3 regions of the Pantoea sp. C1E2 genome follow, and region 3 is predicted to be linked to each of the others. Evidence: predicted binding sites of a transcription regulator. Region 3 holds the regulator's gene; each other region holds the start of a gene.
The links. Region 3 encodes CRP, which controls carbon source genes, mostly activating them, when cyclic AMP is high. Its sites were predicted from a motif close to ATGTGANNNNNNTCACAT; they were not measured.

Region 1 (4,214 bases), 310 kb from region 3:
CGCGTATCCATGGCGCTGACAATGCCGGCGCGATCGGCGTACACCGCTTTGCTCAGCATCGGCGCAGGCAGATAGCTGTCCATGCGCTCGATGAAATCCACCGGACCATTCTGCGCCGCCACCATGCGGGCAAAGACTTCCGCCGCTTTACCGTTATCCAGCACGTTCTGCAATTTCTGACGCGCTTCGGCGTCATTCTCTGCCAGCTTGCCGGAGATCAGCATTTCCGAGCACAGCGCCATCGTCACTTCCAGCAGACGTGGATTACGCGCCTCGCCGGTGAGGAACTGCACCGCTTCACGCACTTCCAGCGCGTTACCGGCGGTCGACGCCAGCACCTGATTCATGTCAGTCAGCAGCGCGGTAGTTTTGCAGCCCGCACCGTTCGCCACGCCAACAATCGCCTGCGCCAGATTTTCCGAGGCTTCAAAGGTCGGCATAAAAGCACCGGAGCCGACTTTAACATCCATCACTAATGCATCCAGACCTTCCGCCAGTTTCTTGGCGAGGATCGAGGCGGTGATCAGCGGGATGGAGTCAACGGTGGCGGTGATATCACGCGTGGCGTAGAAACGTTTATCGGCGGGGGCCAGTGAGTTGGTCTGGCCGATAATCGCGATGCCGACATCTTTGATGATCTGGCGGAAACGATCGTCGCTCGGGAAGATATCGAAACCGGGTATGGCTTCCAGCTTATCCAGCGTGCCGCCGGTGTGGCCGAGGCCACGTCCGGAGATCATCGGGACATAACCACCACACGCTGCCACCATCGGGCCGAGCATCAGCGAGGTCACATCGCCCACGCCGCCGGTGGAATGTTTATCAACAATCGGACCGTTGAGGTTCAGCGACTGCCAGTTCAGCACAGTGCCGGAATCGCGCATCGCCATGGTCAGCGCCACGCGCTCTTCCAGATTCATATCATGGAAATAGATGGTCATCGCCAGCGCGGCAATCTGACCTTCTGATACGCTGTTGTCGCGCACGCCATTGATGAAGAAGCGGATCTCCGCCTCGCTCAGTGGCAGGCCGTCGCGTTTTTTTCGAATTATTTCTTGTGGCAGGAACACGGTTGCCTCCCCGGGGGTGCTGTGAAAACGGCCAGGTGCGCATGAATGCGCACCCTACGAAAACGTACCAAACATCCGTTACGGAACGTACCAAACATCCGTTACGAAAACGCTCCGAACAAACGTAGGGTCGCCATTTATGGCGACCAACAGGCTGGAATCAGTAACCGGCTTTGCTGGTCGCAGTGGCGTGACCCAGCGTGTTCAGCAGGCTAGCTAACAGGCTTGAAGCACCAAAGCGGAAGTGACGCGCATCCGCCCAGCCTTCGCCCAGAATGTCATCCGCCAGCTTCAGGTAGATCGCGGCATCTTCCGCAGTACGGACGCCGCCCGCAGGCTTAAAGCCTACCTGCTGCTGCACGCCTTTATCGTGGATCACCTGCATCATGATCGCGGCCACTTCTGGCGTGGCGTTGACCGGCACTTTACCGGTGGAGGTTTTAATGAAATCCGCACCGGCATCGATAGCGATTTCAGAAGCCGCACGAATCAGCGCATCTTCTTTAAGCTCACCGGTTTCGATGATCACTTTCAGCAGCACGTTGGCGGCGGCACAGGCTTCTTTACAGGCTTTCACCAGCTCAAAACCGATGTCGCGGTTGCCGGCCATCAGCGCGCGATACGGGAACACCACGTCCACTTCATCTGCACCGTAAGCAATCGCCGCACGCGTTTCAGCCAGCGCGATCTCAACGTCATCATTGCCGTGTGGGAAGTTAGTCACAGTGGCGATGCGGATATCAGGCGTGCCCTGCTCGCGCAATGCTTTACGCGCCGCAGGGATGAAACGTGGATAGATGCAGATCGCTGCGGTGTTACCGGCTGGCGATTTCGCCTGATGACACAGCGCGATCACCTTCTCATCGGTGTCATCTTCGTTCAGGGTGGTCAAATCCATCAGTTGCAGGGCGCGTTGTGCAGCCGCTTTAAGATCGGTCATGATGCTCTCCAAAAGGTGACCGGCAGACGACGCCACCGGATAATGTGACAATTCTAACAAACCACACCTGAATGAATTGCGCTTCATGTCACATGAAAAAAGAAAATTCGTCATATGAATACAATTATTTAGTGATTCACATCACAAATAATCGCTAGCACAGCGCTTTTCAGGCGTAATACAGGTTGTGAATATTATCACAAAACAGGGCGAGAAGGTGTAATGCCGATTTTATTACTGTAGCCAATGCCGGCCAAAATAGCGGCAAATCCAGATTGTGTCGGGAGAGGATCAGGCAGGCAGGGCAAACACCCGCAGGCTGTTTTGCCACAGCGCATCGGCAATGATCTCGGGCGATTCGCTGCGCAACTGACACAGCACGTCAAACACATTACGCGCGCGCTCAGGGCGGTTTGGCTGGCCCTGATAACCCTGCAACGGCATATCGGGCGCATCGGTTTCCAGCAACAATGAGGTGAGCGGCAGGCTGGCAAGTGTATTGCGGGTTTTACTGGCGCGTTCGTAGGTAATGGTGCCGCCCACGCCAATCGCATAGCCAAGCTGGATAAAACGCTCCGCCTGCTGCTGGCTGCCAGCAAAACCGTGCACCACGCCACGGCGCGGTAAATCATGTCGACGCAAATGCAGCGCCAACTGATCGTGTGTGCGACGTGAATGCAGTATCACCGGCAAATCGTATTTTTTCGCCAGTTTGAGCTGTGCATCCAGCAAACGTGTCTGCTTATCAAATTGCGCGTCCTGCATATAGAGATCGAGGCCGATCTCGCCGATCGCCACGCGTTTGCTATCCGGCGTTTGCAGCCACTGTTCCAGCTGATCCAGATGCGAGTCTTCGTGCACGGCAATATTGATCGGATGCAGACCCAGCGCGGCGTACAGCGCGTCATGCTGCTGCGCCAGCTGGCTGACCAACGCAAAGCGGCTGGCATCCACGCTCGGTACAATGATGCGTTCCACGCCCGACTGCGCCGCCCGCGCGATGCTCTCAGTCGCATCATCAACAAACGGCGGGAAATCGAAATGACAGTGTGTGTCGATAAATCTCATGCCAGCGATCCTGCATCAAAGTCTGCATCGTTATCCGCCAGCGGCGGGGTGTGCACCGCACGATTGTCCGGCGCATTCGCCACGGCGGCCGGCGGCGTTACGGTGGTCTGGCGCAGGAACGGTTCGGCATCGCTAAGCCATTGACCCAGCGTGGCGAGGAAGTAGCGACCGCTGCGGCGCCCTAAATGGTAGTCCTGATTCAGTGAAGACAAACGGCTGCCCAGCGCCATACTCGCCAGCGGTTTTGGCGGGTAAATTTCAATGATGCGCAGATCGTCGGGTGGCTCATCGATGAACTGCTGAATCTCCCGATAGCTCTCTTCATGATGATGCAGAATGTTGATCATCGGCTGCAGCGCGCTGTCACCCAGCCAGCGCTCCATGCGTTTGAACCACTTAGGCGTATAAGACATTTGTGACGGCACGGTGCGGATCACCACAATGGTATCGGCACCGCGTCGTGCCGCTTCGCGTACCGGAATCGCATCGCTGATACCACCATCCAGATAGTTTACGCCGTCCATCAGCACACCGCTGCGATAGAAGCCCGGAATGGCGCTGGAGGCCTTGATCACGTCATGCCAGTTCAGGCTGGTGGGATTGAAATATTCGGCACGGTAATCGTCACCGCGACAGGCGCACATATAGAACTCGCTGCCTTTGGCAAACAGCCCTTCGGCGTTGCTGAGCGACAAGGGAAATTCTTGTTTGGTGACGTCGATCAGCCAGTCGAGATCGATCAGATGTCCCCCACGCACGAAGCGCAACGGATCAAAAAAAAGTTTGCTGGTGGTGTAACGCGTGATGACGCGGCGCGCGTAACCCGGCTGGGCGCAGACAAACGCGGACAGGTTTTGGGCGCCTGCGGAGGTGCCTAACATCAGTTGGAAAGGGTTGAAACCGGCGCGTTGAAATTCATCAAGAACGCCTGCGGTGAAGATGCCGCGTTGACCGCCGCCTTCGCAGACCAGAGCAATTTTGTTGGATTTGAACGGGGTGAGCGCCAGGGGCTCAAAGGTGTCTAATGACACCGGGATGCGTATTCCCAATGGATGTCCCTCAGTGTTCCTGCTCTGAGGGAGCCGCTAACGGCAGCATCCCGGAGAACCAGTCATTGTCATTCCCTGACCTATTGC
Region 2 (4,214 bases), 3.5 Mb from region 3:
GGCCTGCGCCTGATGACGGTGGCCCGCACCATGCGGTTGGTCTTGTTGCTGCTGACCTCCATTCCGGTGTTGATTTGGGTGTGGTACAACATGCAGGAAAATTTCCTCGCGTTTGCCCTGGCCTCGTTTATCTCCTCCGTCTTTGTGACGCAGGACACCTTCAGCGTATACAACAACGCGCGTCTGGCTTCCCGGCTTAACACGGTAGCTAACTCGGTTGGCCTGCTGTTGGGCTTTATCCTGAGTTTTACCATCGCCTGGCTGCACCTCAACCCCCTGTGGCTGACGCTTTCGATTGTCATGGTTACGCTGGTGCCGTACGTCATTAAACGGTCTAACTTTTATCGCGAAAACCAGGACATGGCACCACCGCAGGAGAAGCGTAATACCTACCTGCGCTATCTGCTGTACGCCGGTTTACCGTTGGCGATTTCCAGCATTTTCATCTCCGTGCAGGTTAAGGCAGCCCAGATGTTTCTGGCGGGCATTGTCTCAGCTCGCGACCTCGGCCTGTTTGCGGCCGCTAATACCATTGCGGCGTCCTGGATTTTCATCCCGGTTGCCATCATCACTTCCTGCTTCTCGGAGATCTTCCGGGAGCGCGGAGCAGCCGCCATCAAGCTCACTGCGCGGCTGAACGGCTATGTCATGGGTGTTTCATTGTTGTTGTTAGCGGTGATCGCGCTGTATGGCGAACAAATCATCATCGCTTTATATGGTCACGAGTACACACAGTCAGGGAGTCTCATTACGTTACTGTCGTTAGCAACCTGCTTTTCGGCAATGGGGACCGTAGCGTATCGCTACATGGTGAAAGAGGGCGGATTTAACTATCTGCTGAAGAAGATCGTCTGCCTGATGGTGATCAGCCTGCCGCTGTCATGGTGGTTGATCCAGGGCTACGGCATCATGGGTGCCGCCTGGAGCGTCTTCATCTCTGAACTTCTGTCCCTCACCGTAATGAATTACTTCTTCAATAACGGCGTCATTCAGAAGATTCAAGTTTCCTCACTCAACTACAAAACCTACAAATGAGGTCAGATATGCTCAAGTTGAAAGATGAACTCAGAAGAAGTGTCCAGTACTTCATCAAGAAGATGCCCTGGGCTTACCAGGACCGCATCTACTACTTTCATAAATTCCGCAAACTGCCCAATTTGCGTCAGCCGAAAGTGTTCAATGAGAAGGTGCTGTACCGGAAATTCGTTTTTGGCGACTACCAAATCTATGGCCGCCTGTCGGATAAATATTCGGTGCGCGAATACATCGCCGAGAAAGTGGGTAGTGAATACCTGATCCCGCTGGTGTATGAAACCAGCGATCCACACTCGCTGCATACGCTGCCAAGTTGGAAGAATACGGTGATCAAGCCCAATCACGGTTCCAATATGGTGGAAATCCTGTTGGAAGAGCCGGATGCGCTTAAGAAACAGAACATTATCAGTGACTGCCATCGCTGGTTGAAAACCGACTTCGCCAATGAAGCGCGTGAGATTCACTACCGCTACATCAAGCCACGTATTTTGGTGGAGCAGTACATTGGTGATGGCAAAACTGCGCCGATTGATTACAAGTTTCACATGTTCAATAAGCGCGACGGCAGCTTTGAGTATGTGCTGCAGGTGATTTACAACCGATGTAACCCCTTACTGTCGATGAATTTCTATGTGAACAACCTCAATGAGGCCTATCACAAAATCCGCGATACCGGGCTGGATGTGTCTCCGATTATGGCGCAGTTACAGCACGCATTAGCGCTGAGCAAAACGCTGGCGAGTGATTTTGATTATGTACGTGTGGACTGGTACATCGATGGTGATCGGATTTACTTTGGCGAGCTGACGTTTACGCCAGGGGCCGGGCTGGTGACAGGTCTGGATCGTGGGTTAAACCAGATGATGGGTGATATGTGGATTCAAGACCGCCGCGGTACGCAGATACCGGGTGTTACAGTGCCGGAAGTGGCTATTCCAGCCGTATTGAAGAAAATTTGAGTATCACACAGCAAAATAAAAAACCCCGCTCAGCGGGGTTTTTTATTGGCTGCGATTAAGGCATCGGCCAATCAGCAGGCGTCTGGCTCATCACTTCAATGAAGGCGTTTTTGGAGATTTCCATGAAGTTATGCAGATTCTCCATGCTCAGGGTAATACCGAGCAGGCCGGTGACGAACCAGCAGGACATGCCCACACCAATGCCGCCACACATCAGCGCCATCACGTGGTGACTGTTCTGACGCAGTTTAATTTTCATGGTGCTGGCGAAGAACATCATGATGGCGCTGAGCAGCTCCCAACGCATGACGATTAAACTGGTGGTTAACGTAGCCATCTGCAAAAACCTCTTAAATCAGTAATATCCCTGACGTTGATTGGACATCACTGGCGGCAAAGAAGGAGGGTCAGGGAGGCCCTTCTGGCCGTCTTACGCGGGGCGAAATCTGTGACTTGGGTCACATTATATCACTCGATTTGAAAGTTTGAACAAAATTTATACCTGGTATGGTAGAAAGATTTTTATCGAAGCGGGGGAGAAATCGAGGGTGAGGCGGGAAGGTGCGCCCGCGAAGGGCGCGCAGAATGTCACTGAACCGGGCAGCACTCGCCGGTGGTGCGCTGAGCGAAGCTGTTCATGCTATCACTGCAATCAAAACTCAGCAGACGCGGGCGCTGAGTCATCGCCTGACGGCGCATGGTGTGACGATAGGCCGTTGGCGTTTGAGAAAACTGACGGCGGAACACGCGCGAAAAAGTTTGCTGCGAGTCGTAACCGTATTGCATCGCGATATCGAACACTGGACGCTGCGTCTGACGTAGCGCTTCCGCAGCCAGCGTGAGGCGGCGCTCACGAATATAGCCACCCAGCGTTTGTTTCGTCACGGTACGGAACATACGCTGCAGGTGCCATTTGGAGTAGCCGGATTTAGCCGCCACTTCATCGATCGACAGGGCCTTATCCAGATTTTCATCGATCCAGTGTGTCAGTGAATGAATGATTTCCTGTTGCATCATAGCCTCATCCTTCTGAAAGGTTTATCGGGTTTGAAATTCGAAGTTTTGATGGGGTGCGAGTATAATTCCTCAAGTTAACTTGAGGTAAAGGCCTTAAATGAAAAAAGAACGCAATTACCCAAAGCCGGTGTTAACGCCGGGTGAAGTGGCTAAACGTAGCGGCGTGGCCGTATCCGCGCTGCATTTTTATGAAACCAAAGGTTTAATTTTCAGTTCGCGCAATGGCGGCAATCAACGGCGTTACAGCCGAGATGTGCTGCGCCGCGTGGCGATTATCAAGATCGCGCAACGCATCGGCATTCCGCTGGCCACTGTCAGCGACAGTTTGATGCACGTGCCGGCCAATAAGCGTATGTCGACCCAGGAGTGGGATGCGCTGACACAGCACTGGCGAGAAGAGCTGGATAAGCGTATCGAAACTCTGACGCGCTTACGTAACGATCTGGATGGGTGTATTGGCTGCGGTTGTTTGTCGATGCGCGATTGCCCGCTGCGTAATCCTGGTGACCGTCTGGCGCAGCAAGGTTCGGGAGCGGTGCTGCTCGACCCTGAACAGGACGAGCATAAAGGTTAATCCGCTATACTTGCCGGGAGACTTTGACCGGCAAGGAAAACCGCATGATTACCGTTCACCATCTGGAAAATTCCCGTTCGCACCGTGTGTTATGGCTGCTGGAAGAGCTGTCGGTGCCGTATCAAATTAAACGTTATCAGCGCGAAGATACGCTGCTGGCGCCGGATTCATTAAAGAAGATTCATCCGCTGGGTAAGTCGCCGGTGATTACCGATGGCAATCGCGTGATCGCCGAGTCGGGTGCGATTTTGGAGTATCTGCAGCAAAAATATGATAGCGAGCATCTGTTCGCCATCGCTGATGAGGATGAACAGATTCAGGCGCGTTACTGGCTGCATTATGCGGAAGGGTCGCTGATGCCATTGCTGGTGATGAAGTTGGTGTTTGGGCAACTCGGGAAGAAGCCGGTGCCGTGGATTTTACGTCCGGCAGGCGTGGCGTTGAGTAAAGGGATTCAGAAGGCCTGGCTGAATAAGCAGTTGAAGCTGCACGGTGGCGTGATTGAGCAGCATCTTAGCCAGCATCGTTATTTCGCCGGGTCGCGGTTTAGCATCGCCGATGTGCAGATGAGTTTCCCGCTGCTGGCATTGCAAGTGCGGGGATCGTTGCAAGAGATGCCGGCCACCGCG
Region 3 (4,214 bases):
ATTCCGCCGTATTCGTGAGTTTGATGATGCGATTACCGCCCGCGCGCACGGTTTTCTGGATGCCAACGACTATTATCAACGTGCCAGCGCCATGCCCTTGCTCACGGGCGTGCGCAAACCGTTGCTGATCATCCATGCTAAAGACGATCCCTTTATGACTGATGCGGTGATCCCGCAGCCGGAGCAACTGTCGCCTTCGATTGAATATCAGCTGACGCAAAAAGGCGGTCACGTTGGCTTTGTCGGCGGTACGTTAATGAAGCCAAAAATGTGGCTGGAACAACGTGTGCCTGACTGGCTCTCAACTTATCTGGATGTGTGATCGTGATTATTCCCTGGCAAGAACTTGAAGTCGCAACGCTTGAAAACCTGATTGAAACCTTCGTGCTGCGCGAAGGCACCGACTACGGTGAGCAGGAGCGCAGCCTGGAACAGAAAGTGGCCGACGTGCGCCGCCAGCTGGAACGCGGGGACGTCGTTCTGGTGTGGTCGGAACTGCATGAATCCGTCAACATTATGCCGAAAGGCGAATTTCGCGGTTAATGCACCGCACGATAATTCGTGGTAACAATGCTCATCGCCCGACCTCACAGGGAGTTCTGTTATGTCAGCCAGGCATCCAATCATTGCCGTGACCGGTTCAAGCGGTGCCGGTACTACCACCACCAGCGTTGCCTTCCGTAAAATATTTCAGCAGCTGGATTTGCACGCTGCGGAGCTGGAAGGTGACAGCTTCCATCGCTATACCCGTCCCGAAATGGACATGGCGATCCGTAAAGCGCGCGATCTGGGCCGCCATATCAGCTATTTCGGCCCGGAAGCCAACGACTTCGGTCTGTTAGAACACACCTTCAAGCATTACGGACAAACCGGGTTAGGTGAATCGCGCAAATATCTGCACACCTATGATGAAGCTGTGCCCTGGAATCAGGTGCCCGGCACCTTCACGCCCTGGCAGCCGTTGCCGGAAAACACCGATGTGTTGTTCTATGAAGGACTGCATGGCGGCGTCGTCACGCAGCAGCAGAACGTGGCGGAGCATGTCGATCTGTTGGTCGGTGTGGTGCCGATCGTCAACCTGGAGTGGATTCAAAAGCTGGTGCGCGACACCGGCGAGCGAGGCCATTCGCGCGAAGCGGTGATGGATTCGGTGGTGCGTTCGATGGAGGATTACATCAACTTCATCACGCCGCAGTTCTCACGCACCCATATCAACTTCCAGCGCGTGCCGACCGTTGACACCTCCAACCCGTTTGCCGCACGTGAAATCCCTTCGCTCGATGAAAGTTTTGTGGTGATTCACTTCCGTGGACTGGAAGGCATTGCTTACCCTTATCTGCTGGCGATGATCCAGGGCTCGTTCATTTCACATATGAACACGTTGGTGGTGCCGGGCGGTAAAATGGGTCTGGCGATGGAGTTAATCATGACGCCACTGGTGCAGCGGCTGATTGAAGGTAAACGGATTGAATAATCCAGAAATTCTGTAGCGGCGGCCGTTTGGCCGCCCGCTGATGCTATCGCTCAATCACTTCGTAACTGTGCGTCATTTTCACACTATTGCCGAGCATGATCGCCACCGAGCAATACTTCTCCGCCGACAGATCGACAGCCCGCGCGACCGCTTTATCGCTTAGCGCCTTGCCGCTAACGATAAAATGCAGGTTGATTTGCGTGAAAATACGTGGCGCTTCTTCACGGCGCTCGGAGGTGAGTTTCACCTCGCAGTCAGCCACGTCATTTCGACCCTTTTGCAGGATCGACACCACGTCAATCGCGCTACAGCCGCCAGCTGCCATCAAAACCATCTCCATCGGGCTCGGCGCTTTGTCGCCCGAGTTACCGTCCATTAATACCTGATGGCCTGATGAGGATTCTCCGAGAAAGGTCAGCCCTTCCACCCATTTCACTCGTGCCTGCATTATTCTTTCTCCTGAAGTGGCGGTTTTGCCGCCAGAGTACGCTTTCACTTGATAAACAGCAATCCAGACACATCTGCCCTTTGCTGAAGCGAGACAACAGAAGACAGCTTGCAAAAGCTGTGCTACAAACAGTGCTGAAAATATTTTCGTCATAACAGACGAAGGCGGGAAGAATCAAAAGCGTAGCTTAAGAATCACCCGGAAATAATTTTCCTTTACTGGAAGCGCTCTACGATTACACCGCCTGACAGGGAAAACTGCCCCCTGTATTTTGGGCACGATTACAACAGAGGATAATAGCGAATGGTTCTCGGCAAACCGCAAACAGACCCTACACTCGAATGGTTCCTGTCCCATTGCCATATTCACAAATATCCGTCCAAAAGCACACTCATCCATCAGGGTGAGAAAGCGGAAACGCTGTACTACATCGTGAAAGGTTCCGTCGCGGTACTGATCAAAGATGAAGAAGGCAAAGAGATGATCCTCTCCTACCTCAATCAGGGAGATTTCATCGGCGAACTCGGCCTGTTTGAAGAAGGTCAGGAACGTAGTGCCTGGGTACGTGCGAAAAGTGCCTGCGAAGTGGCTGAAATTTCCTACAAAAAATTCCGTCAGCTGATTCAGGTAAACCCGGATATTTTAATGCGACTCTCGTCGCAAATGGCGCGTCGTCTGCAAGTCACCTCCGAAAAAGTGGGCAACCTTGCCTTCCTCGATGTGACGGGCCGTATCGCGCAAACGCTGCTTAATCTGGCTAAACAACCAGATGCGATGACTCACCCGGACGGGATGCAAATCAAAATCACCCGTCAGGAGATTGGTCAAATCGTGGGTTGCTCACGCGAAACCGTGGGTCGTATCCTGAAAATGCTGGAAGATCAGAACCTGATCTCCGCACACGGTAAAACCATCGTCGTCTACGGCACCCGCTAATTTCTTATCACCCACGGCGTGATGGCAACATCGCGCCGTTTTTGTTTGCGATGAGCTGATGTGGCGCCGAATCATCTATCATCCTGAGGTCAACTACGCACTGCGGCAAACGCTGGTGCTGTGCCTGCCTGTGGCTCTTGGCTGGCTGTTTGGCGATCTGCAAAAAGGCCTGCTGTTCTCCTTAGTGCCTGCCTGCTGCAACATGGCGGGTCTCGATACCCCGCATAAACGCTTCTTCAAACGCCTGATTGTCGGCGGCTCCCTGTTTGCCACCGCCAGCTTTTTGATCCAATTTCTCACCAGTGACGCGATTCCTTTACCGCTGATCCTATTCGTGCTGCCGCTGCTGATAGGCGTGACCGGCGAAATCAGCCCACTGCACGGTCGCTTGCTGCCCGCCACACTGATTGCCGCCATCTTTAGCCTCAGCCTGGTTGGACGCATGCCCATGTGGGTGCCGCCGCTACTGTATATCGGTGGCACGCTATGGTACGGCCTGTTTAACTGGTTCTGGTTCTGGCTGTGGAAAGAGCAGCCGATGCGTGAAACCCTTAGCCTGCTGTATCGGGAATTGGCGGATTACTGCGATGCCAAATATACCCTGCTGACGCAGCTCACCGATCCGGAAAAGGCATTACCACCGCTGCTGGCACGCCAGCAAAAAGCCGTTGATCTGATCACCACCTGTTATCAGCAAATGCATATGCTGTCGGCCAGTCGTGATAACAGCCACAAACGCCTGACGCGCGCGTTCCAGGTGGCGCTGGATTTGCAGGAACACATCTCGGTGAGCCTGCACCAGCCGGAAGAGGTGCAGAAGCTGGTGGAACAGAGTCACGCCGAAGCGGTGATCCGCTGGAATGCGAAAACTATCTCTGCGCGCCTGCGTCTGCTGGCCGATGCCATTCTCTATCATCAGTTGCCCGATCGTTTTCACATGGAGAAGCAGCTCGGTGCGCTGGAGAAGATTGCGCGTCAAAACCCCGATAATCCGGTGGGTAACTTCTGCTATTACCACTTCAGCCGTATCGCTCGCGTGCTGCGCACCCAGAAGCCGTTGTACACCCGTGACCTGATGGCCGATCGCCAGCGCCGTTTGCCGCTGTTTCCGGCGCTGCGCAGCTATCTGTCGCTGAAATCCGCCGCATTGCGCACCGCCGCGCGTATCTCGGTGATGCTGATGTTTGGCAGTGCGCTGGCGCTGTTCTTCAATATTCCCAAGCCCTACTGGATTCTGATGACCATTATGTTCGTCAGCCAGAATGGCTACAGCGCCACACGGGTACGCATTCAGCACCGTGCGTTGGGCACCTTTGCCGGATTGCTGATCGCGGCCGGTTCGCTGCAGCTGGCGGT

Region 1: a site for CRP is predicted at 2,196-2,213, ahead of deoC (deoxyribose-phosphate aldolase). Genes of this name have one in related genera too.
Region 2: a site for CRP is predicted at 2,441-2,458, ahead of ACXI0A_RS03200 (YjcB family protein). Genes of this name have one in related genera too.

Annotation. Positions count from the first base shown of each region.
Region 1 is NZ_JBSZHT010000002.1:3,868,552-3,872,765, forward strand. It holds gene deoA (thymidine phosphorylase) at 1-1,070, opposite strand, end outside; gene deoC (deoxyribose-phosphate aldolase) at 1,231-2,010, opposite strand; gene ACXI0A_RS18375 (TatD family hydrolase) at 2,302-3,078, opposite strand; gene ACXI0A_RS18380 (patatin-like phospholipase family protein) at 3,075-4,127, opposite strand.
Region 2 is NZ_JBSZHT010000002.1:646,389-650,602, forward strand. It holds gene ACXI0A_RS03190 (oligosaccharide flippase family protein) at 1-1,035, shown strand, start outside; gene ACXI0A_RS03195 (ATP-grasp fold amidoligase family protein) at 1,044-1,994, shown strand; gene ACXI0A_RS03200 (YjcB family protein) at 2,050-2,331, opposite strand; gene soxS (superoxide response transcriptional regulator SoxS) at 2,583-3,011, opposite strand; gene soxR (redox-sensitive transcriptional activator SoxR) at 3,109-3,585, shown strand; gene ACXI0A_RS03215 (glutathione S-transferase N-terminal domain-containing protein) at 3,630-4,214, shown strand, end outside.
Region 3 is NZ_JBSZHT010000002.1:4,178,061-4,182,274, forward strand. It holds gene ACXI0A_RS19940 (hydrolase) at 1-322, shown strand, start outside; gene ACXI0A_RS19945 (YheU family protein) at 325-543, shown strand; gene ACXI0A_RS19950 (phosphoribulokinase) at 605-1,474, shown strand; gene ACXI0A_RS19955 (OsmC family protein) at 1,518-1,922, opposite strand; gene crp (cAMP-activated global transcriptional regulator CRP) at 2,226-2,858, shown strand; gene ACXI0A_RS19965 (YccS/YhfK family putative transporter) at 2,917-4,214, shown strand, end outside.